Regions from separate parts of the Pantoea sp. X-Soil-OKNW-713 genome, predicted to be linked through region 3. Evidence: predicted binding sites of a transcription regulator. Region 3 holds the regulator's gene; each other region holds the start of a gene.
The links. The regulator sigma-54, encoded in region 3, starts transcription at its own class of promoters, with help from an activator protein. The targets are predictions, from matches to a motif close to GTTGGCACANNTTTCGCTNT.
Positions count from the first base shown of each region.

Region 1: glnK (P-II family nitrogen regulator) is a predicted target of sigma-54. The motif match lies at 3,924-3,943, and genes of this name have one in related genera.
Region 2: AC6I8R_RS04270 (gamma-glutamyltransferase family protein) is a predicted target of sigma-54. The motif match lies at 4,797-4,816, and genes of this name have one in related genera.

Region 1 covers NZ_AP035995.1:1,115,687-1,123,429, forward strand. The annotation lists gene AC6I8R_RS05025 (Lrp/AsnC family transcriptional regulator) at 1-176, shown strand, start outside; gene AC6I8R_RS05030 (SmdA family multidrug ABC transporter permease/ATP-binding protein) at 200-1,969, shown strand; gene AC6I8R_RS05035 (SmdB family multidrug efflux ABC transporter permease/ATP-binding protein) at 1,962-3,737, shown strand; gene glnK (P-II family nitrogen regulator) at 3,996-4,334, shown strand; gene amtB (ammonium transporter AmtB) at 4,366-5,655, shown strand; gene tesB (acyl-CoA thioesterase II) at 5,728-6,591, opposite strand; gene AC6I8R_RS05055 (YbaY family lipoprotein) at 6,798-7,355, shown strand; gene AC6I8R_RS05060 (MGMT family protein) at 7,409-7,723, opposite strand.
Region 2 covers NZ_AP035995.1:951,568-959,310, forward strand. The annotation lists gene hpxA (aspartate/glutamate racemase family protein) at 1-170, shown strand, start outside; gene puuE (allantoinase PuuE) at 204-1,154, shown strand; gene hpxZ (oxalurate catabolism protein HpxZ) at 1,203-1,586, opposite strand; gene AC6I8R_RS04260 (AtzE family amidohydrolase) at 1,589-2,986, opposite strand; gene hpxX (oxalurate catabolism protein HpxX) at 2,983-3,168, opposite strand; gene AC6I8R_RS04270 (gamma-glutamyltransferase family protein) at 3,178-4,764, opposite strand; gene hpxU (MurR/RpiR family transcriptional regulator HpxU) at 4,885-5,724, shown strand; gene AC6I8R_RS04280 (transporter substrate-binding domain-containing protein) at 5,917-6,702, shown strand; gene AC6I8R_RS04285 (amino acid ABC transporter permease) at 6,715-7,383, shown strand; gene AC6I8R_RS04290 (amino acid ABC transporter permease) at 7,380-7,743, shown strand, end outside.
Region 3 covers NZ_AP035995.1:563,306-571,048, forward strand. The annotation lists gene arcB (aerobic respiration two-component sensor histidine kinase ArcB) at 1-31, shown strand, start outside; gene mtgA (monofunctional biosynthetic peptidoglycan transglycosylase) at 928-1,650, shown strand; gene npr (PTS phosphocarrier protein NPr) at 1,656-1,928, opposite strand; gene rapZ (RNase adapter RapZ) at 1,925-2,779, opposite strand; gene ptsN (PTS IIA-like nitrogen regulatory protein PtsN) at 2,832-3,314, opposite strand; gene hpf (ribosome hibernation promoting factor) at 3,489-3,776, opposite strand; gene rpoN (RNA polymerase factor sigma-54) at 3,798-5,231, opposite strand; gene lptB (LPS export ABC transporter ATP-binding protein) at 5,280-6,005, opposite strand; gene lptA (lipopolysaccharide ABC transporter substrate-binding protein LptA) at 6,011-6,565, opposite strand; gene lptC (LPS export ABC transporter periplasmic protein LptC) at 6,534-7,112, opposite strand; gene kdsC (3-deoxy-manno-octulosonate-8-phosphatase KdsC) at 7,109-7,675, opposite strand; gene kdsD (arabinose-5-phosphate isomerase KdsD) at 7,689-7,743, opposite strand, start outside.

The sequences.
Region 1 (7,743 bases), 550 kb from region 3:
TCTACCGTATGGCCGGCGAATATGACTATCTGCTGCGTATTCAGGTGGCAGATATGAAAAGTTACGATGGTTTTTATAAGCGGCTGGTGAATGGCGTACCGGGTCTGATTGACGTGACCTCCAGTTTCGCGATGGAAGAAATTAAATACACAACCGCATTGCCGGTAGCACCCTGACGGGTAAAGAAAGAGACAGTCTTGTGCGATTATTCAGCCAGTTAAGTTGGTATTTTCTGCGCGAGTGGCGGCGATATCTGGGCGCGGTCACTCTGCTCATCATCATTGCGCTTCTGCAATTGCTGCCACCGCATTTGGTGGGCGTAATTGTTGATGGCGTTACCCAACATACCTTAAGCACCGGACGACTGATGATGTGGATCGGCGTGATGCTGGTCACTGCGGTGGTGGTTTATCTGCTGCGTTATGTCTGGCGCGTGCTGCTGTTCGGAGCCTCTTACCAACTGGCGGTGAAATTACGTGAAGATTTTTACCGTCAATTGAGCCGCCAGCATCCGGCATTTTACCTGCGTCATCGCACCGGTGATCTGATCGCCCGCGCCACCAACGATGTTGACCGCGTGGTCTTCGCCGCCGGAGAAGGGGTGCTGACGCTGGTGGATTCACTGGTGATGGGTTGTGTGGTGCTGGTGGTGATGAGTGTACAAATCAGCTGGCAGTTGACGTTACTGGCGCTGGTGCCGATGCCGATTATGGCGCTGATTATCCATCGCTACGGCAATCAGTTGCATGATCGTTTCAAACTGGCACAGGCAGCGTTCTCCAGCCTGAATGATCAAACTCAGGAAAGCCTGACCAGCATTCGCATGATCAAAGCCTTTGGTCTGGAAGATCATCAGTCGCAGCAGTTTGCGGCCATCGCGCGTGATACTGGCGAGAAAAACCTGCGAGTGGCAAGGGTAGATGCGCGTTTTGATCCCACCATCTATATCGCGATTGGTTTCTCCAATTTGCTGGCGATTGGTGGCGGGAGCTGGATGGTGTGGCATGGCAGCCTGACGTTAGGGCAGCTCACCAGCTTTGTAATGTACCTCGGCCTGATGATTTGGCCGATGCTGGCACTGGCGTGGATGTTCAATATCGTTGAGCGTGGCAGCGCGGCCTGGAGCCGTATCCGTGCGTTGCTGGCGGAAGCTCCGGCAGTGGAAGACGGCCAACAAATGCTGCCGCCGGAAGCCGGGAATTTGCAGGTGGCGATCCGCGAGTTTCGCTATCCGGCGAGTGCCGGTGTGGCGCTCAGCCATGTCAATTTTCAGCTTAAACCCGGCCAAATGCTGGGCTTATGTGGCCCCACTGGCTGTGGCAAAAGCACGCTGTTAAGTTTGCTTCAGCGCCATTTCGACCTTGAACAAGGCGATATTCGCTATCACAACACCCCACTGTCGCAGTTGCGCATTGATAGCTGGCGCAGCCGCCTGGCGGTAGTGAGCCAGACGCCGTTCCTGTTTTCCGATACCGTCGCTAATAACCTTGCGTTAGGTCGCCCCAATGCCAGCCAGCAGGAGATTGAGCAGGTGGCGAAGATGGCCTGCGTTCATGAGGATATCCTGCGCCTGCCGCAGGGCTATGAAACCGAGGTGGGTGAACGTGGCGTGATGCTCTCAGGCGGTCAGAAGCAGCGCATCGCTATTGCGCGTGCGCTGTTGCTGAATGCCGAGATCCTGATTCTGGATGATGCTTTATCTGCGGTGGATGGACGCACCGAGCACGATATTCTGCACAACCTGCGGCAATGGGGTCGGGGCCGAACGCTGATTATCAGTGCGCATCGTTTGTCGGCGCTGACCGAAGCCAGCGAAATTCTGGTATTGCAGCAGGGTCAGGTGATGCAGCGTGGTGACCACGACGATCTGGTCGCAGAAAGCGGTTGGTATCGTGATATGTACCGTTATCAGCAACTGGAAGCGGCGCTGGACGAGGATGAGATCAGCGAAGGAGCGAGTCGTGGCTAAATCTGTGCGTCTGTGGCCTACCTTGAAACGTTTACTGGCCTACGGCAAACCGTGGCGTAAATCGTTATGGCTGGCCGTGGGCATGTTATGGCTGGCGGCGGCGGCCGAAGTCACCGGGCCGGTGTTAGTCAGTTATTTTATTGATCATCTGGTGGCGCAACACCAGATGCCGTGGGGCATTGTCGCCGGGTTGGTGGTCGGATTTATTCTGCTGCAATTGCTGGCAGCGGGCCTGCACTATTTTCAGTCGTTGCTGTTCAACCGCGCGGCGATCGGTGTGGTGCAAAAATTACGTTCTGATGTGATGAATGCCGCGCTACGTCAGCCGTTAAGCGCCTTCGATACCCAACCGGTCGGGCAAATCATCTCACGCGTGACCAACGATACCGAGGTGATCCGCGATCTGTATGTCACGGTGGTGGCAACGGTGTTGCGCAGTGCCGCGTTGATCGGCGCGATGCTGGTGGCCATGTTTGCGCTCGACTGGCGTATGGCGCTGGTGGCGATTGTAATTTTCCCGCTGGTATTGACGGTGATGTTGATCTATCAGCGCTACAGCACACCGATAGCGCGCCGGGTGCGTAGCTACCTGGCCGATATCAATAACGGCTTCAATGAAGTGATTAACGGCATGAGTGTCATCCAGCAGTTCCGCCAGCAGGCGCGCTTTGGTGAGCGCATGGGGGAGGCCAGCCGTTCGCACTATCTGGCGCGAATGGAGACGCTACGACTGGATGGCTTCTTGCTGCGTCCATTGCTGAGTTTATTCTCTGCACTAATTTTGTGCGGCCTGCTGATGCTGTTCAGCTTTGCTAACCCAGGCGTGTTTGAGGTGGGCGTTCTGTATGCCTTTATCACTTACCTCGGGCGTCTGAATGAGCCGTTGATTGAACTCACTACCCAGCAATCGATGCTGCAACAGGCGGTGGTGTCGGGTGAGCGCATCTTTGAGTTGATGGATGCGACTCAGCAGGATTACGGCACGGATAACCGGCCACTGGCCTCCGGGCGTATTTCCCTGCGTGATGTCAGCTTCGCCTATCGCGCCGATCGTGACGTGTTAAGCCAGATCGATCTGGACGTGCCGCCCCGTGGCTTTATTGCGTTGGTTGGCCATACCGGCAGTGGCAAAAGTACGCTGGCAAACCTGCTGATGGGGTACTACCCGGTGACGCGCGGCAGTATCGAACTGGACGGTCGTCCATTGCCACAACTGACGCATCAGGCGTTACGTCAGGGGGTAGCGATGGTGCAACAGGACCCGGTGGTGCTGGCAGATACCTTGCTCGCCAATGTCCGTCTTGGGCGCGATATCCCGGAGCAGGCGGTGTGGCAGGCGCTGGAGACGGTGCAGCTTGCCGCGCTGGTGCGCGCTATGCCGGAGGGTATTCACACCCGGTTGGGCGAGCAGGGCAATAACCTGTCGGTCGGTCAGAAACAGTTGTTAGCGCTGGCGCGGGTGCTGGTATCGCTGCCGCAAATTTTGATCCTTGATGAAGCCACCGCCAATATCGATTCCGGCACTGAGCAGGCGATTCAGCACGCCCTGCGTGCCTTACGTCAGCACAGCACGCTGGTGGTGATCGCGCATCGCCTCTCCACTATTACTGAGGCAGACCAGATTCTGGTCCTGCATCGCGGTCAGGTCGCTGAACGCGGTACGCATACCCAGTTACTGGCGCAACAGGGGCGTTACTGGCAAATGTATCAGCTGCAACAGGCGGGCGATGAACTCGCGGCGGGCATTCCCTTAACGACTGAAGGGTGACTTGCACCTTTTTTGCGCACCTTTATCGGATTATTCTGTAGAAATGCACTTCTTTGAGGCTGTGAGCACCAAAGAGGTGCAAACAATCCACTCCTTTCTTCCTTTCCTGCTGGTATTTGTGTTGTTCATCACAGAACGAAGCGCGCTGTAGCGCGGCTAATCTGCTGACTCTGCGGTTTTTTTATTTATGGCACACCCTTTGCTTATATCCCTGCGTGTCCGGTAAGACTCACTCATTAAATACCTGGAGGGGATCGTATGAAGCTGGTTACCGTGGTAATCAAACCATTTAAGCTGGAGGACGTGCGTGAAGCCTTATCCTCTATTGGCATTCAGGGACTGACAGTTACCGAAGTGAAGGGTTTCGGTCGCCAGAAAGGTCACGCAGAGCTTTATCGCGGTGCCGAGTACAGCGTGAACTTCCTGCCAAAAGTAAAAATTGATATCGCCATTGCTGATGATCAACTGGACGAAGTCGTGGATGTGATCAGCAAAGCCGCTTACACCGGCAAGATTGGCGACGGCAAAATTTTCGTTGCGGAACTGCAACGCGTTATCCGTATTCGTACTGGCGAGACCGACGAAGCAGCACTGTAACTAGGCCTTGATTGTGATGGGATGGAAAGAAATGAATAAAATGATGACGAAGTTAGGCCTGACCAGCCTGGCGCTGTTACCGTCTCTGGCCATGGCGGCAGCTCCTGCCGTTGCGGATAAAGCCGATAACGCGTTTATGATGATCTGCACCGCGTTGGTGTTGTTCATGTCGATTCCGGGCATCGCCCTGTTTTACGGCGGTCTGATCCGCGGTAAAAACGTATTGTCCATGCTGACTCAGGTAGCGGTAACCTTCTCTCTGGTTTGTGTGCTGTGGATGATTTACGGTTACTCGCTGGCTTTCAGCGAAGGCAATGCCTTCTTCGGTAGCTTCCAGTGGGCGATGTTGAAAAATATCGAGCTGAAAGCGCTGATGGGCACCTTCTATCAATATATTCACGTTGCGTTCCAGGCTTCCTTCGCCTGTATCACCGTGGGCCTGATTGTGGGTTCCATTGCGGAACGTATTCGTTTCTCTGCGGTGCTGATTTTCGTTGCGGTATGGCTGACTCTGGCTTATCTGCCGATTGCACACATGGTCTGGGCTGGCGGTCTGCTGGCATCTGATGGCGCGCTGGACTTCGCGGGCGGTACCGTTGTTCACATCAACGCTGCGGTTGCTGGTCTGGTCGGTGCTTATCTGGTGGGCAAACGTGCTGGCTTCGGTAAAGAAGCATTTAAACCGCACAACCTGCCAATGGTGTTCACGGGTACTGCAATCCTGTATGTGGGCTGGTTCGGCTTCAACGCGGGTTCTGCTTCTGCTGCCAACGAAATCGCTGCCCTGGCATTCCTGAACACCGTCATTGCGACGGCGGGTGCGGTACTGTCCTGGACCTTCGGTGAGTGGGCACTGCGTGGTAAGCCTTCTCTGCTGGGTGCCTCTTCAGGCTTCATCGCAGGTCTGGTTGCTATCACTCCGGCGTGTGGTTATGTCGGTGTTGGCGGCGCGCTGATTATCGGTCTGGTCGGTGGTTTGGCTGGCCTGTGGGGTGTCACCACCCTGAAGAAATGGCTGCGTGTTGATGACCCGTGTGATGTGTTCGGTGTGCACGGCGTGTGCGGCATCGTGGGTTGTATCCTGACTGGCGTGTTCGCTTCCTCTTCACTGGGTGGCGTAGGTTATGCTGAAGGCGTAACTATGGGCCATCAGGTGTGGATCCAGCTGTTCAGCGTGGGTGTCACCATCGTCTGGTCTGGTGTGGTTGCCTTCATTGGCTTCAAACTGGCCGATATGATTGTTGGCCTGCGTGTTCCGGAAGATCAGGAACGTGAAGGTCTGGATGTTAACAGCCACGGCGAAAACGCTTACAACCAGTAAGAGCCGGGCTGAAAAAGAGAGCAGTGCGCTAAAATAATAAAAAGCAGAAGGGGCGAGTCATCGCCCCTTTTTTTATTCGCTGCGTTGGCGCATCACCCCTTCCTGCACCGTGGTTGCCACCAGCGTGCCATCCTGAGTAAAAAACTCCCCGCGTACAAACCCGCGTGCACCTGATGCTGAGGTGCTGACTACGCTATACAGCAGCCATTCTGACAGGTCGAACGGGCGGTGGAACCACATTGAGTGGTCGATAGTCGCGACCTGCATGTCGGGCTCAAGGAAGCCTTTGCCGTGCGGCTGAAGCGCTACAGGCAGGAAGTTGAGGTCTGATGCATAGCCAAGCAGATATTGGTGAATTCGGCGATCCTGCGGCAGTTGACCGTTAGCACGCACCCACACCTGACGTACCGGCTCATCAACACGGCCTTTCAGCGGGTTGTGAATCTGCACCGGACGAATATCGAGTGGACGTTCAGAGAGGAATTTTTCCCGTAATTTAATCGGCAGATGCGCTGCCAGCTTATGCGCCAGATCCTGTTCCGATGGCAAATTATCCGGGGCGGGGACCTGTGGCATGCTGTTCTGATGCTCAAATCCGCTTTCCGGTGCCTGGAACGAGGCCGTCATGTAGAAGATCGGTTGTCCATTTTGCACAGCGCTGACGCGGCGCGCGCTAAAGCTTTTGCCATCCCGTAGAGTTTCCACATCATAGATAATGGCTTTCTGGCTATCGCCCGGACGCAGGAAGTAACTATGGAATGAGTGAATGATACGTGCTTCCGGCACTGTCTGTTTCGCTGCATAAAGCGCCTGGCCAACCACCTGACCACCAAACACCTGACGCAGGCCGAGGTCTTCGCTTTGACCGCGAAATAATCCCTCTTCCAGTTTTTCCAGATTCAACAAATTAAGCAGGTTGTGCAGTGCCTGGCTCATAACGGATTCCTCAGTGATACCGGTCGGGCAAGTGTGAAAGATCCGACCAGTTGTCGTCAATCTTTTTGCCGTGGTTTCAGCAATCTAAGACCCGTCTTAAGCGCATTGCGGATTCTTGTGCCAGAATTAAGGGCATTCGGCGGTGGAATAGCTGCACATTATTTTTTCCCGCCGACAATCATAGTGTTCATAAGGAGACGACATCAATGAAACTCTGGCAAATCATTAGCGGTATGACATTGGCTGTGGCGGTCGCAGGGTGCGCGGATCACAGCAAACCGGTGGCAACGCCAACGTTGGGTGCAACGGTTGCCGGACAGCAAACGACCATTGCGCAGCCGAATGTAAGTGGCTCCATTTATATTCGCCAGCGTATTGCGTTACCGCCGGATGCGGTGCTGACGGTGACTCTGTCAGATGCCTCACAGTCCGATGCGCCATCCCGAGTGCTGGCGCAGCATGTGGTGCGTACCGAGGGTAAACAGGCACCGTTCCAGTTTGTGCTGCCCTTTAACCCGGCAGATATCCAGCCGAACGCACGCATTCTGTTGAGTGCAGCAATAGCCATTGATGGCAGACTGGCGTTTATCACTGATACGGTGAAACCGGTGATTAATCAGGGCGGAACCAAGGTCGAATTGTTGCTGGTGCCTACCACCAATATGGCGATGCCAACGCAGCCTGGTGCGGCAACGACCGTGCCGTCTACCTCCCCAACGCAGGTGACACCATCGTCTTCAGTGCCTGCTGCGACCAGTATGTAAACGGATATCGTCCCGGCGCGATTTATCGCACCGGGACGAATGTGTACCGGGTATCAATCCTGATCCCAACGATATCGCGCCAGTTCAATTTCTCCCGCATCACTCACCTCGATCCCTTCAGCTTCCAGCGCATCGCGCTGACGAAACAAATCATCACCCTGTAGCGAAATACGCCCGTGACGATTCAGGACTCGATGCCAGGGTAACTGGCTGCCGGGCGGGAGACGTTTCAGCACGCCACCCACCTGACGTGCCGCACGCGGGGAGCCAGCCAGACGGGCGACATCACCATAGGTCATCACTTTACCGGGGGGAATGGCGGCAACAATCTGCCACACGCGCTGCGGAAAGCTATCGTGTTCACTCATTGGGTCGTCCTGAATAACCG
Region 2 (7,743 bases), 390 kb from region 3:
TGGCCCAGGATCTGACCCGCGAACTCGGTTTACCGGTGATCGACGGTGTCGGTGCGGCGGTCAAAATGGTGGAGTCGCTGGTGGCGCTGGGCTTTGGCACCAGCAAACATGGCGATCTCGATTACCCGCTAGAAAAACCGCTCACGGGTGCCTTCCAGCACCTAAACTAAGCACTGGTTGAGGTTTACACAGGAACTTACAGAATGAGTGATGTATCTGAAAAGAAAGAGTACAGCTTCAACAAAAACTATCCGCGTGACCTGATTGGTTACGCTGGTCAGCCACCGCATGCCCAGTGGCCGGGGAAAGCTCGCGTGGCGGTGCAATTTGTCCTCAATTACGAAGAGGGTGCCGAAAATAACGTGTTGCACGGCGACGCCGGTTCTGAGCAGTTTCTGTCCGACATCATCGGCGCTGCCAGCTATGCCGATCGTCACATGTCGATGGACTCGCTCTACGAGTACGGCTCCCGCGCGGGTTTCTGGCGCATTCACCACGAATTTCAAAAGCGCGGTTTGCCACTGACCATTTTTGGCGTGGCGATGGCGCTGGCACGCCATCCGGAAATCGTTGCTGCGATCAAAGCCGCCGACTATGACGTGGTCAGCCACGGCTGGCGCTGGATCCACTATCAGGGGATGGATGCGAAGACTGAACGCCAGCATATGCAGCAGGCGGTCGATGTGCTGAAAGATCTGTTTGGCAAAGCACCGACGGGTTGGTACACCGGGCGCGACAGTCCGAACACGCGCCGCCTGGTGGTAGAGCAGGGCGGCTTTAGCTACGACAGCGATTACTACGGCGATGACTTGCCGTTCTGGACGCAGGTGACCTGCCAGGATGGCACGGTAAAACCGCATCTGATCATTCCTTATACGCTGGAATGTAACGATATGCGCTTTGCCTCACCGCAGGGTTTCAACACCGCCGAGCAGTTCTACACCTACCTGCGCGATACCTTTGATGTGTTGTACGAAGAAGGGGAAACTGCACCGAAGATGATGTCGATCGGCATGCATTGCCGTCTGTTGGGCCGTCCTGGCAAATTCCGTGCGTTGCAGCGTTTCCTGGACCATATCCAACAACACGACCAGGTATGGGTGTGTACGCGTCAGCAGATTGCCGACCACTGGATGGAGACTCATCCCGCTTAACCCCCCGTAGCGGCGCGATTTATCGCGCCGTTACGGTTGTGGATGCCTTTAAACCATCAAACTCACCTGCGCGGCAACAATACGCCAGCCGCACGGCAGTCGGACCCAGGTTTGCTGCTGACGGCCAATCTTCTCCGTCCCGGCACGAGTGAACTCGGTGCTGCACACCGCATAATCATCACCAAAGGTGGTGATCACCGTATGACGCAAGTCGCGATCCAATCCGGCAGAGGGACGAGCCGCACGAAACGCCCGGATCTCCTCAATACCATACAGATTCTCACCGGCGCCGAGACGCACGGTGCGGTTGTCGTGCCAGAACAGTTCATCCAGCACTGCCACGTCATTGCTGACCAGCGCCTGCTCGTAGCGGTAAAACGCAGCGGTGACTTCGGCGACAATCGCCGGACGATCGATATTCTCTGGGGTCATGGTTATGCGTCCATCAGGGTAGTTTGCGGCAGCGTCAGCCCTTGTTGTTGCAGCGCCCAGGCGGCGCGCAATGCCAGGTGTTCTTTGAACGGTGCTGCGATCAACTGCAAACCAATCGGCAAGCCGCTGGCGGTAGGTAGCGGCACGGTACAGACCGGCAGGCCGAGGAAGGAGATCGGCTGGGTCAGCATCCCCATGCTGGCACGGGTGGGCAGATCCTGCCCATTAATACGAATGGTTTCCTGACCGATGGTGGTCGCGCTGCATGGCGTCGCCGGGGCGATCAGCACGTCAAAATGTTCAAACAGCGGCAGTACCTGCTGCTGGAAATGGCGACGGAAGCGCTGTGCCTGCACATACCAGGCGGAGGGCAGCATCGCACCCGCTAACAGGCGTTCACGCGAGTTCGGTTCGAAACGTTCCGGCATCTCACGCAGTTTCGGCAGATAGTGATTCCCCCCTTCGGCAGCTGTCAGGATAAAGGCGGCAGAGCGTGCAATCTCGGCATTCGCCATTGTCACTTCATCGCTGGCCGTCAGCGCTTTGGCAGCAATAGCCAGCGCGGCTCGCGCGTCATCATCACACCAGGTGGAGAAGAAACCGCCCAGCACACCACAACGCAGCCCTTCAAGTCCTTGAGTCAGGGTTGGGCTGGCTGCCGTCACCGGTTGGGCAGCCTGAAACGCATCGCTGGCATCCGCACCCTGTAAGGTGTCGTACACCAGGCTGAGGTCTTCTACTGAGCGGGCAAACGGACCGATATGGTCAAGGCTGGCAACAAACGGATGGCTGCCGCTACGCGACAAGCGACCAAAAGTCGGTTTCAGACCATAAATGCCGCACAGCGAGGCCGGTACGCGAATCGAACCGTTGGTATCGCTCCCGAGGGAGAAATGCACCAATCCGGCAGCGACCGCAGCGGCGGAACCGCCCGAGGAGCCGCCCGCCACCCGGCTGAGATCGCGCGGGTTGTGCGTGGGTCCGTAATGGGTGTTTTCGGTGGTGAAGCCGTATGCGTAAGCATCCATATTCAACATGCCGGAGAGCAGCGCGCCCGACTGGCGCAGTTTGCTCACCGCCCAGGCATCGTCGCGTGCCGCCGGACGTTCGCTGAACAGGCTGGCACCGGCCAGGGTACTGTGCCCGGCGACATCAAACAGGTTCTTCACCGCATAGGGAATTCCCGCCAGCGGGGGGAGCGTTTCACCGCGCTGGCGCTGCGTATCCAGCTGATCCGCTTCTTTCAACATGCGCTGACCGGTGACTTCGGTCCAGGCATTCAACGCCGGGTTATGTTGTTCAATCGCGGTCAACGTCTGCTCGGCAATGGCGCGTGCGCTAATCTCACCGTTGCTCAGTGCCTGTTGCAGCGCGCTTATCGAGAGGGTGGAAAGTTTCATAGCTTATACACTCCCGCCACTTCCATGCGATCGTCGAGTGGAAAGGCCATCAAGGGTTCGGCCATCGCGGCAATACGGTTGAATTGGGTTAAAAGCTCGGCGCGGCGCGCCTCATCCAGCTCCAGCGCCAGAATCTGTTCCATCTGGGCGATATAGGCGGCCCAGTCCGGTTGTGTCGTCATCTTTTCTCCTTAGAAACCTGCGGCGCTGCCGTTGCTGCGAGGGTCAAATGCGCCTTCAAACATGCCGTTGTTATGACGGATGATGGCACCTGCGTGCCCCACCACCTCACTAAAATCGGGCAACAGCTCCACTTCATGACCCAGCTCGCGTAATTGCTGCACCGTTTCCGGCGCGAAACGCGCTTCCAGCTTGAGGGAGTCAGAGGATTGTCCCCAGGTGCGGCCCAGCAGCCAGCGTGGTGCGCTCACCGCCTGTTGCAACGGCAGCCCCTGAATCACATGACGGGTAAAGATCGCCGCCTGGGTCTGTGGCTGACCATCGCCACCCATTGAACCGTAAACCATAGTGCGGCCATCTTTCAGCCGTGCCGCCGCCGGGTTAAGGGTATGGAAGGGTTGTTTGCCCGGTGCCAGCGCCAACAGGTGGCCCGGCTGTAAACTGAAAGCCGCACCACGGTTTTGCCAGGTGATGCCGGTACCCGGCAGCACCACGCCACTACCGAATTCGTGGTAAATGCTCTGGATAAAGGAGACTGCCAGCCCGCTGCTGTCCATCACCCCCATCCACACCGTATCACCGGGGCCTTTGCCGGTGCCCCAGGGGGCGGCGGTCGCATCATCAATCTGCGCGGCGAGGCCAGCCAGATGATCAGCATCCAGCAGGCTCTGCACATCAATGTCGATATGACGCGGATCGGTAATATGTTGGTCACGCAGGCCAAAGGCTTTCTTGGTGGCTTCAACGATGCGGTGCACGCTCTGCGCGTCATCCGCTTCCGCCATGTTGAGGCGATCGGTGATGCCGAGAATCGCCAGCGATACCAGCCCCTGGGTCGGCGGGGTCATGTTCCAGATGTCGCCTTCGCTGTGGGCCAGATGCAACGGTGTGCAGCGGCGTGCCTGCTGGCGTTGCAAATCTTCCAGCGTGATCGGCATACCCAGCGCGGACATCTCACGCGCCAGATGGTGCGCCAGCTCACCGCGATAAAAACTGTCTAACCCCTGTTCGCACAACAAACTCAGCGTATTCGCCAGCGCCGGTTGGGTAAAGCGGCTGCCTGCGGCAGGTACTTCGCCATCGGGTAAAAAGTTGGCGGCAAAACCGGGCTGATCCTGTAATTCATCACGTTTCGCTGCTGTCGCTGCTGCCTGTGAAGCGGTGACGGGAATACCGTCGGCCGCGTAGCGGATGGCATCGCGCAGCAGACGTGCCAGCGGCAGTGCCGGGCTGCCCAACTCAGCAGAGAAGGCCAGCGCCTCCTGCCAGCCGCTGACGGTACCGGCCACGGTCAGGGCCGCTTTGGGGCCACGGTGTGGAATTTTTGTTGCGCCGTGGTAGAAATCAAAGTGCGCCAGTGAACCGGCAGCACCGCTGGCGTCAATGGCGATCGGATCACCACCGGGAGGCACGATCAGCCAGAAGCCATCGCCACCTAAACCATTCATATGCGGGTAAACCACGGCGACAGTGGCGGCAGCCGCCACCATAGCTTCGATGGCGTTGCCACCTTCGCGCAGCACGGCTAAGGCACTTTCACTGGCGAGATGATGCGGGGTTACGGCCATACCTAACGGGGCCATATTGCTCTGTATCATAGTGAACTCATTTTTGGGTACATGGCAAAGTTATAGCAAGAGCTGTTCCAGTTTTGGTCGGACACCATTGTGGATCGATTTATGCTAGCTTGTGATGAAACGAAAGTTACAGGACGAATGATGAAACAGCTAGATGAACGCCTCCGCAGTCACTATCCGCAACTGTCGCCGCAGGAGCAGCGCATTGCCGATTTTGTCTTTGACCATTTTGATGACCTGATCAGCTACAACAGCGCCGAGCTGGCGCGGCTGAGCGGGGTATCAAAAGCCACGGTGAGCCGGCTGTTTAAGCGCCTCGGTTACGAAAAATATAAAGACATGCGCGATGAATTGCGCACGCTGCGCCAGAGTGGCATGCCGTTGACCGACAACCGTGATGCTGTGCAGGGCAACACGCTGCTGTCGCGCCATTATAAGCAGGAGATGGCGAACCTGACGCAGTGGGTCAACGGCATCGACCCGCAGCAATTTGGTGAGGTGATTCAGGCGCTGGCACAGGCAAAACGCTTGTTTATCATTGGTATGCGTAACGCCTATCCGGTAGCGCTGCACCTGCGCCAACAGCTGATGCAGGCCCGTCCCCAGGTCCATGTGCTGCCGCAACCGGGTCAGACGCTGGGTGAGGAGCTGGTGGATATCACCCCTGATGATGTGGTGGTGGTGATGGCGTTTCGTCGCCGTCCACGCATTATCCGTCCGTTGATGCAGCAGTTGCAGCAGAGCAACATTCCGGTACTGGCGCTGTGCGAACCCCAGGCGCAGGGCATCCTGACCCTGGCGCGTTGGCAGTTGTGTGCGCCGCTCGACAGCGTCTCCGCCTTCGATAGCTACGCCTCTGCCATGAGTCTGATTAACCTGCTGGCCAATGCGTTGCTGCATGAAATGTTGTCAGAGGGGCGTCAGCGTATTCACCAGATTGCCGACCTTTATCAGCATCTGGATGAGCTGGAACACCGTTAAAGGGCACCTTTTTGGTGCTTCGCACCTTTTTTGATCAGAGTCACAGACGGGCAATGCGCCCGTTTTTTTTCGTCTGATAATGCAGAAACCCTGATTTTACGTGGAAGTGTTCTTTTTGTTTCGGTTGGCACATTAGTTGCAGAACGATTCATCAAGAATCTTTTGTTTCACATAAACTCACCGGGGTGCATAATGAAAAAAGTTTTAATGGCGGTAGCGGGCGCTGCTCTGATGATGGCGCAGGTTGGTAGCGCAATGGCCGATCAGTTGCAGGACATCCAGAAACGCGGCGTGATCCGCATTGCCGTGCCGCAGGACTTCCCGCCGTTCGGTTCTGTCGGCACCGATTTACAGCCGCAGGGCTACGACATCGACATGGCGAAGTACCTCGCCAAAGAGATGAAACTGAAGTTGCAGCTGGTGCCCGTTTCCAGTGCCAACCGCGTTCCTTATCTGCAAACCGACAAAGTCGATCTGGTGATCTCCAGCATGGGGAAAAACGCCGAACGTGAAAAAGTGATCGACTTTAGCCGTGCTTACGCACCTTTCTTCCTCGGCGTATTTGGTCCGAAAGGCGAAGAAATCAAAGATGCGGCGGCGCTGAGCGGCAAATCCATCGGCGTAACCCGTGGTGCGGTAGAAGATATGGTTCTGACCGGTATCGCTCCGAAAGATGCCGAGGTGAAACGTTACGAAGATAACAACACCACGCTGTCTGCTTATCTTTCAGGTCAGGTGCAGTTTATCGCCACCGGTAACCTGGTCGTTGCTGCGATTGCCCGTCAGAACCCGGCCAAAGCCCCGGTGGCGCAGTTTATGCTGAAAGACTCTCCGTGCTTTATCGGTCTGAAGAAAGACGAGCCAGCGCTGAAAGATAAAGTGAATGCGCTTATCGAGCAGGGCATTAAAGATGGCACCCTGAACAAACTGTCCGAAGAGTGGCTGAAAGCGCCACTGCCGGCCAACCTCGGCGCATAAGAAGGACGGCCAATGATTGGGCAACTTAACTTTGCTGCGCTGTGGCCACACTGGCCGGAGTTACTGGCAGGGCTGTGGGTCACCATCCAACTGACGGTGCTGGCAACGGTGGGTGGCGTCGCGCTGGGTATTCTCGGTGCCGCGCTACGCAGCGGTAAACCCAGCCTGGCGGGGCGCATCTGGGGCATTTACGTCGAGCTGATTCGTAACACGCCCTTTGTGGTGCAGCTGTTTTTTATCGTCTTTGGTTTACCCAATCTTGGTCTGAAACTGACGGCGGGCGAAGCTGCGCTGCTGGCGATGCTGATTAACCTCGGTGCCTACAGCACCGAGATAATTCGTGCCGGTATCCAGGTGACACCAAAGGGGCAATGGGAAGCGGGCCGTGTACTCGGCCTGACCCGCAGCCAGACGTTTTTGCGTGTGGTGCTGCCGCCGTCGTTGCAACGTATTTATCCGGCGCTGGTCAGTCAGTGCATCATCGTGATGCTGGGTTCTTCGGTGGTATCGCAAGTCTCCTATGAGGAACTGACCTTCGCCGCCAACCTGATTCAGTCACGCACCTTTTTGAGTTTTGAAGTCTATCTGGTGACGACGCTGATCTACCTGGCGTTGTCGATTGCCATGCGTCAGCTACTGCTGGCCGTAGGGCGTAAATGGTTTGGAGCGCAGCCATCATGACCACGTTTACCGATTGGGATATCGTGCGCAACCTGCTGCTGGCGGCGCGCTGGACGATTTTGCTGTCGCTGGTGGCCTTCTTTGGTGGCACGCTAGTGACCCTGCCGCTGCTGTTTCTGCGCCTGCTGCGTAAGCCGTGGCTGATGCGGGTGATTCGTGGTTATACCGAACTGTTCCAGGGGACGCCGCTGCTGATGCAGTTGTTTCTGGCTTTCTTCGGTGTCGCGCTGTTTGGCATCGACGTTGCCCCCTGGACCGCCGCCTCACTGGCGTTGACGCTCTACACCAGCGCCTTTCTGGTGGATATCTGGTACGGCAGCATCCGTGCCTTGCCGAAAGGGCAGTGGGAAGCCTCGCGCT
Region 3 (7,743 bases):
ACGTGAATGGGTTGCAGCGCGGGAAAAGTAACAAGGACCAGAAAAAAATGACCCCAGTCGAAACCGGGGTGCGCGAATACTGCGCCAACACCAGGGAAAATGGCGCTGCTGCTATTATTTGAGGTCTATCCTGAGCAACAGCGTGGTATTGGTTAACGCTTCAAAACCACCTTAGCAAATTCGTCACCACTTGTGACAAGATTCATTAAATTGTGTGATGTTGAGCAGCGTTTAAATACAGAAAACATTAATTTGCTGACACAGTCAAGCAAGGAATTAATTTCTTTGACTCATTGCATTAATTTTGACCAGTCGTTCTGTTTTTGGTCGGGTTTTAACTCGCTGAAGTGACGTAAAAACCCCGTAAGTGTGACGAAAGTCTCCTGGTCAGGGAAAATTCGCTTTTTTTCGTAGTAAATGCATGAAATATGGCATGAAACATGGTTGGTAGCGCGGGTTATCCAAAACGTTTTGGAAACCATCGATAGAAAGTTCCAGATTCAGGTTTTAACGATGGATGTAAACCAAAAAGTAGGCAAATTGCTTAACCAGAATTCGAAGATAGCGCAAAGCCCTTGCGGATAATTTACACATTTTTTTCGGAATGCTCTCAATAATCAATGAGAGGAATCAACCACTGTGAAATTTAAATGTTAAGCATCGTGAATCATTTTGTGTGATCTGGATCACGTTCAATGAAGTGTCTGTCAGCAATTTTTCCAATACGCATTTAAGCATGGAACCGATTCCTTTTTAGCGGAAGTGCTTGATGTATTTGGCTCTATTAAAGGAACGATGGTTGCGCAGGCAATGAATTTGTTCGATAAATCAACTGGTCAGACAGCGGTTCTTGGTATTCGACTATCATCGAATGCTATGGTGACCTTGGTGATTGATTAACACAGGGAACAGGTAAGAGATAATTAGATGGCTAAGAATAAAGGGAAACTTTGGCAACGTGTAAAAGTGTGGATCGCAAAATTTCTTCTCGCCTGGCTGGGTATTTGGCTGGCAGGGATTTTGTTATTTTCCTTCTTGCCCGTGCCTTTTTCCGCAGTGATGGTTGAACGACAGCTGGGTGCCTGGCTGCACGGCAATTTTGGCTATGTGGCACATTCGGATTGGGTCAGCATGGATGAGATCTCACCGTGGATGGCGCTGGCGGTCATTGCCTCTGAAGATCAAAAGTTCCCAGAACACTGGGGATTTGACGTTGCCGCGATTCAGTCGGTGCTGGATAACGAGGGCGATGAACGGATGCGTGGTGCTTCGACGCTATCACAACAAACCGCGAAAAACCTGTTTTTGTGGGATGGACGTAGTTGGGTTCGTAAAGGGCTGGAAGCGGGATTGACGGTAGGAATCGAAACGGTCTGGACCAAGCGACGCATTCTTACGGTCTATCTGAATATCGCCGAATTTGGCAACGGTGTGTTTGGGGTAGAAGAGGCATCCCAGCGCTATTTTCACAAACCCGCCAGTCGCCTGACCATAGCAGAAGCGGCGCTGCTGGCGGCGGTATTGCCTAATCCGATCCGTTTTCGCGCCGATGCCCCTTCAGGTTACATTCGTCAGAGACAGCAATGGATTATGCGTCAGATGCGGCAACTGGGTGGGGAAGGTTTCCTTAACCGCTACAAATTGCACTGAAACGGTTAATCTTCATCAAAACCGGCTTCAAACAATTCAATCACCGCTGCCAGCGCCTGGGTTTCTTCCGGGCCGCTGGCTTCAATCTCAATATGGCCGCCTTTGGCGGAATCCAGCATCAGCAGCGCAATTACGCTGCTGGCTTCCGCTTCCGTTCCTGCTTCATTACGCAGCAGCACTTCTGCGTCGAAACTTTGCACCAGTTCAAACAACTTCATCGCCGGGCGCGCATGCATGCCCAATTTATTCCGAATCTCAACGGTTTGCTTCACGGTCATGATTTGCGTTTTTCCAGGGTGCGATGACGGGATTGCACATTTTTACCGCGCGAACGGAAATAGTCGGCCAGTTGTTCGGCGATATAGACCGAACGATGCTTACCACCGGTACAACCGATTGCGACAGTGAGATAGCTACGATTATTGGTTTCCAGCATGGGGAGCCACAATTCAAGGTAGCTGCGTGTCTGATAGATAAAGTTGTGCACTTCAGTATGCCGGTCGAGGAACGCGGCCACCGGGCGATCAAGGCCGGTCATCGGACGCAGTTTTGGGTCCCAGTGTGGGTTAGGCAGAAAACGCACATCAAACACATAATCGGCATCAATCGGAATACCATGCTTGAAGCCAAAGGATTCAAACACCATCGTCAGCTCGCGTTCGCGTTTACCCAGCAGACGGGTGCGTAGCATTTCAGCCAACTCATGCACCGACATCTCGGAGGTATCAATGATCAGGTCGGCCCGTGAACGCAGTGGTTCAAGTAGGTCGCTCTCCTCATCAATCGCGCTTTCCAGTGACAAATTCTTACTGGAGAGTGGATGCAGGCGACGTGTGTCGCTGTAGCGACGGATCAGCGTGTTGCGATCGGCGTCGAGGAACAGCAACTGTGGCGAAAACGAGTCCGGCAGGTTGTTAAGCGCGGTTTCGAAAATCTCCGGTGATTCCGGCATATTGCGCACGTCGATACTGACGGCAGCAGAGATGTTGCGTTCGCTTAAGGTATTGGCCAGTTCTGGCAGCAATACCACTGGCAGGTTATCGACACAGTAAAACCCCATGTCCTCAAGCGCACGCAACGCGACTGATTTTCCTGAGCCTGACCGACCGCTAACGATCATCAGCACCATCACATTTCTCCCGTTTTAAACCGGCGCATTGGCCGGTAAAAGTATCTGTCGCTTAAGAGTGGTCTTCCTGCGCTTCTGTGATAATGGCATAGAGTTCTTCATCGCTCTGCGCAGCGCGCAGACGGCGACAGACGGTTTTATCTGCCAGACGTTTTGCCACCAGCGATAATGTATGCAGATGGGTTTTACACTGGTCTGCGGGCACCAGTAGCGCAAACAGCAGGTCCACAGGCTGGTTATCCACCGCGTCAAAAGCGATAGGTTGATCGAGGCTAATGAACACGCCTACGGCGCGCAGCGTGTCCTCCTCCAGTTTGCCATGTGGAATGGCAATACCATTGCCAATACCGGTACTGCCCATGCGTTCACGGGTGAGGATCGCTTCGAAAAGCGTCTGGTGAGGCAGATTGAGCTGTTTGGCTGCCAGTTCGCTGATTATTTCCAGCGCACGTTTTTTACTCTGGCAGTGTACGCCGCTGCGGGTGCAGTCCAGCGTAAGGACCGAGCTCAATTCCAGTGTCAGATCGTTGTTCATCATCGTTTCACTTGCGAGTTCACATAGCCGCGAGGATCACCCACTTTACCCCTTATCACGGGAAAAATGCAGTGTCTCCTGTTGGCGCTTGCGCAGATGACAAAACGGGGCGGTCAGCCCGCCCCATTCTGTGCTCTGAGTACCGAACCTATCAGTACTCTGCAAGCGTGAAGGTTAGTGTTTTTTCAGTTTATCTTTATGTTTGGTCAACTGACGGGAAAGCTTGTCGATCAATCCGTCAATCGCCGCGTACATGTCTTCCGCTTCCGATGTCGCGTGCAATTCACCGCCGTTCACATGCAGTGTTGCATCAGCAATCTGCGTTACCTTTTCCACTTTCAGAACAATATAGACCTGATTAATCCGATCAAAATAGTGTTCCAGTTTGGCAAATTTGCTATTTACAAATTCGCGCAGCGGCTCGGTAATCTCTACATTCAGTCCGGTAAGGTTTATTTGCATAGGTCTTCCTTCTCAATACATTCAAACCAGCTGCTTGCGCTGATTCGAGGGCGGGATGGACAAAGACTCGCGATACTTAGCAACCGTACGGCGGGCCACCATGATGCCCTGTTCAGATAACATGGAGGTCAGTTTGCTGTCGCTCAAGGGTTTTGCGGGATTTTCCGCAGAGATCAATTTTTTCACCAACGCACGAATTGCCGTCGAGGAGGCTTCACCGCCACCTTCGGTATTCACATGACTGGAGAAAAAATATTTCAGTTCAAAGATGCCACGCGGGCTATGCAAGTACTTCTGCGTGGTAACACGGGAAATGGTGGATTCATGCATATCCACGGCCTGGGCGATATCCGCCAGCACCATCGGACGCATGTACTCCTCGCCCTGTTCAAAAAACGCCTGCTGCTGCTCGACAATACAACGAGTCACTTTCAGCAGCGTGTCGTTACGGCTCTCCAGGCTCTTAATCAGCCATTTGGCTTCCTGTAAATTGCTGCGGATAAACTGGCTGTCGCTGTCATTACGCGCCGCACCGCCCATCGCCGCGTAGTGCTGATTAATTTTGAGACGCGGTACGCTGTCGGCATTTAGCTCAACTGTCCAGCGGGTGCCGACCTTGCGTACCAGCACATCCGGGATGACATACTCAGGCTCGCTGGTGTTGACCGACTGACCTGGGCGCGGATCAAGCGACTGAATCAGCAACATTGCCTCTTTCAGCACATCTTCTTTCAGACGCGTCATGCGCATCAGGCTACGGAAATCGTGATTGGCCAGCAGATCAAGATGATCGCTCACAATCAACCGTGCTTCCGCCAGCATCGGCGTATCGGCGGCATATTGGGACAGCTGCACCAGCAGGCAATCGCGCAAATCGCGTGCGCCAACGCCGACCGGATCAAAACGCTGTACGCGTTTCAATACCGCTTCCACTTCTTCCAGCGTCAGTTCTTCATCACCGATGCTGTCGCAAATATCCTGGAGCGTCACGGTGAGATAACCGGTGTCGTCAATGGCATCGACAATCGAAGTCGCAATGGCGCGGTCGGTATCGGTGAACGGTGTCAGCTCAACCTGCCACATCAGATAATCCTGCAACGACTGCGTGGTTTCGCCCTGATAGACCGGCAGCTCATCATCCTGGTAATCGGTACCCGTACCGGAAGGCGTTCCGGCGGTGTAGATTTCATCCCAGGTTGCATCGAGCGGCAGCTCTTCCGGCATGTCCTTTTGTTCCAGCGCCTCGCGGGTGTCGAGGGCTTCACTTTCCTGATATTCGCGCGCGTCTACTTCTTCATGGAGTTCTGATTGTTCGAGCAATGGGTTGCTTTCCAGCGCCAGTTGTAATTCCTGCTGGAGTTCAAGCGTAGAGAGTTGCAGCAAGCGAATTGCCTGCTGCAACTGGGGTGTCATCGCCAGCTGTTGGCTGAGCCTGAGTTGCAAACCTTGCTTCATAATCCGGATTGAATTTCCTAAGCAAACGTCGGAGGTTCCGACACCTTATCAGAGTCTGAACTCTTCGCCCAAATAAACACGCTTAACCTGCTCATCTGCAAGTATTTCATCGGGTGTGCCGTGAGCAATCAGATGCCCCTGGCTGACGATGTAAGCGCGTTCACAAACGGCAAGGGTTTCGCGTACGTTGTGGTCGGTAATCAGCACACCCAACCCACTGTCGCGCAGATGTTCAATGATCTTCTTGATATCAATGACGGAAATCGGGTCAACACCGGCAAAAGGCTCATCCAGCAGGATAAACTTAGGATTGGCAGCCAGCGCGCGGGCAATCTCGACACGACGGCGTTCACCGCCGGAGAGTGCCTGACCCATGCTGTCACGCAGGTGTTCGATGTGGAACTCTTCCATCAGTTCGTTGGCTCGATCCTGACGCTGCTCTTCGCTGAGATCGTCACGGATCTGCAATACGGCCATCAGGTTGTCGTAAACGCTGAGGCGACGGAAAATCGAGGCTTCCTGCGGCAGATAACCAATGCCGCGACGTGCACGCGCATGCAGCGGCAGAATGCTGATGTCTTCATCATCAATCACAATACGACCGGCATCGCGCGGCACAATTCCGACCACCATGTAGAAGGTGGTGGTTTTACCGGCCCCGTTGGGGCCAAGCAATCCGACAATTTCGCCGGATTTAACTTGCAGGCTAACGTCTTCTACCACGCGGCGGCCTTTGTAGGCTTTCGCCAGGTTTTCAGCGATCAGTGTGGCCATAGAAATTAGTTACTCTTCTTTTGGCTCTGGGATGAACCGTTTTTGTCCTGCAACTGCGACGGCACCAGCACGGTGGTCACGCGTTTGCTCTGGCCCTGACTGTAGGCCTGCATTTTCTGTTCTTTCACCAGATAGGTGATGCGATCGCCTTTGATATTGCTATCCAACTGTTCAATGTAGGCGTTACCCGTCAGCTCAACAAAGTCATTCGCCAGTTCATAGTGCAATTTGGCCGCATGACCCTGTACCGGCTTACCGTTGTCCTGCATCTGATAAAAGGTTGCCGGGTTGCCCCAGGCATCAACGATGGTTTTTTTGCTGTCACCACCCGGGCGAGTGACGACGACTTTGTCGGCGGTGATCTTGATCGATCCCTGAGTCACGATGACGTTGCCGGTAAAGGTAGCGACATTGCCTTGCAGATCCAGCGACTGATTCTCTGAATCGATATTCACGGGTTTGTCAGAATCCCCGGTTAATGCCAGAGCGGGCAAGCTGGTGGCTAACAGGGCGCTGACCAGCAGTAATTTAAGGCTGTTGTTTTTCATTTTGGATTTCATAGGAGGATTTGACCTTTTCAATCAACTGGGCATTTTTCGTCCGTAAGTTGCCGCGCATCTTCATGCCAGTAGAGTTAAAACTGCGGCCATAAAGGGTGACCTGATCGTCTGAGGTAACATCCTGGGTGACGAGATTGACCACCGCATTATCGGTTTTAATGCGTTCCAGCTCCGAATCCTGCGTCAGGGTGTTCACTTCAACGTGGCCGTAAAGATAAAGCATACGATCTTTGGTGAGCTTTGCCTTATCGGCGCGCACAGACCATGTCGGAATTTTATTCACGTCGTAAGTGGTCATCACCGGATTATCGAACCAGCTCAGTTCATCGGCAGCAAAGTAGGTCACTTTATCCGAAATCAGTTTGTAGGCCAGCGCACCGTCTGGATTGTACACCACGGTGTGAGAAGTCGAACTGGTGTAAGTCGGCTCCTGGTCGTTGGTGGTAACCGGCGCTTTGCTCTCATCCTGGTTGGTAAGATTCCAGCCAATCAGCACCAGAGCGATTAGGGCCAGAATCAGCGTTATCCAACGCCTGCTTTTACTCATACTGATTGCCCTTTGGCATCCTCAAATTTGTTCTGCGCCATTAAGATCAGATCGCAAAGTTCACGTACCGCACCGCGGCCACCGGCAATGCGGGTGACGTAATGCGCGCGCGGCAACAGAATCGGGTGCGCATCGGCGACCGCTACACTCAGACCCACGCGGGCCATTACCGGCCAGTCGATCAGGTCATCACCGATATACGCCACCTGTTCCGCAGATAATGACAGTTTATCCAGGAGTTCGCGCCAGGCCAAAAGCTTATCCGATTGTCCCTGGTAAAGATGCGTAATGCCGAGGGTTTTGCAGCGATCTTCCATCAGTTTGGCATTGCGGCCGGTAATAATAGCCACTTCAATGCCGGAGGTCAGCAGGCAACGAATGCCATAGCCATCGCGCACGTTGAAAGCTTTCAGTTCTTCGCCGCTGTTGCCCATATAAATCAGGCCGTCTGACATTACGCCGTCCACATCACAAATCAGCAGGCGGATCTGCGCTGCGCGCGCCATCACTTCTGCGCTCACCGGACCATAGCAGGTCTCGATCGCAGCTGTTTCAACACTCATGTTCTTTTCCTGTTCAGACAACGCCAGCGCGCAGCATGTCATGCATATGTACCACACCGAGCAGGCGA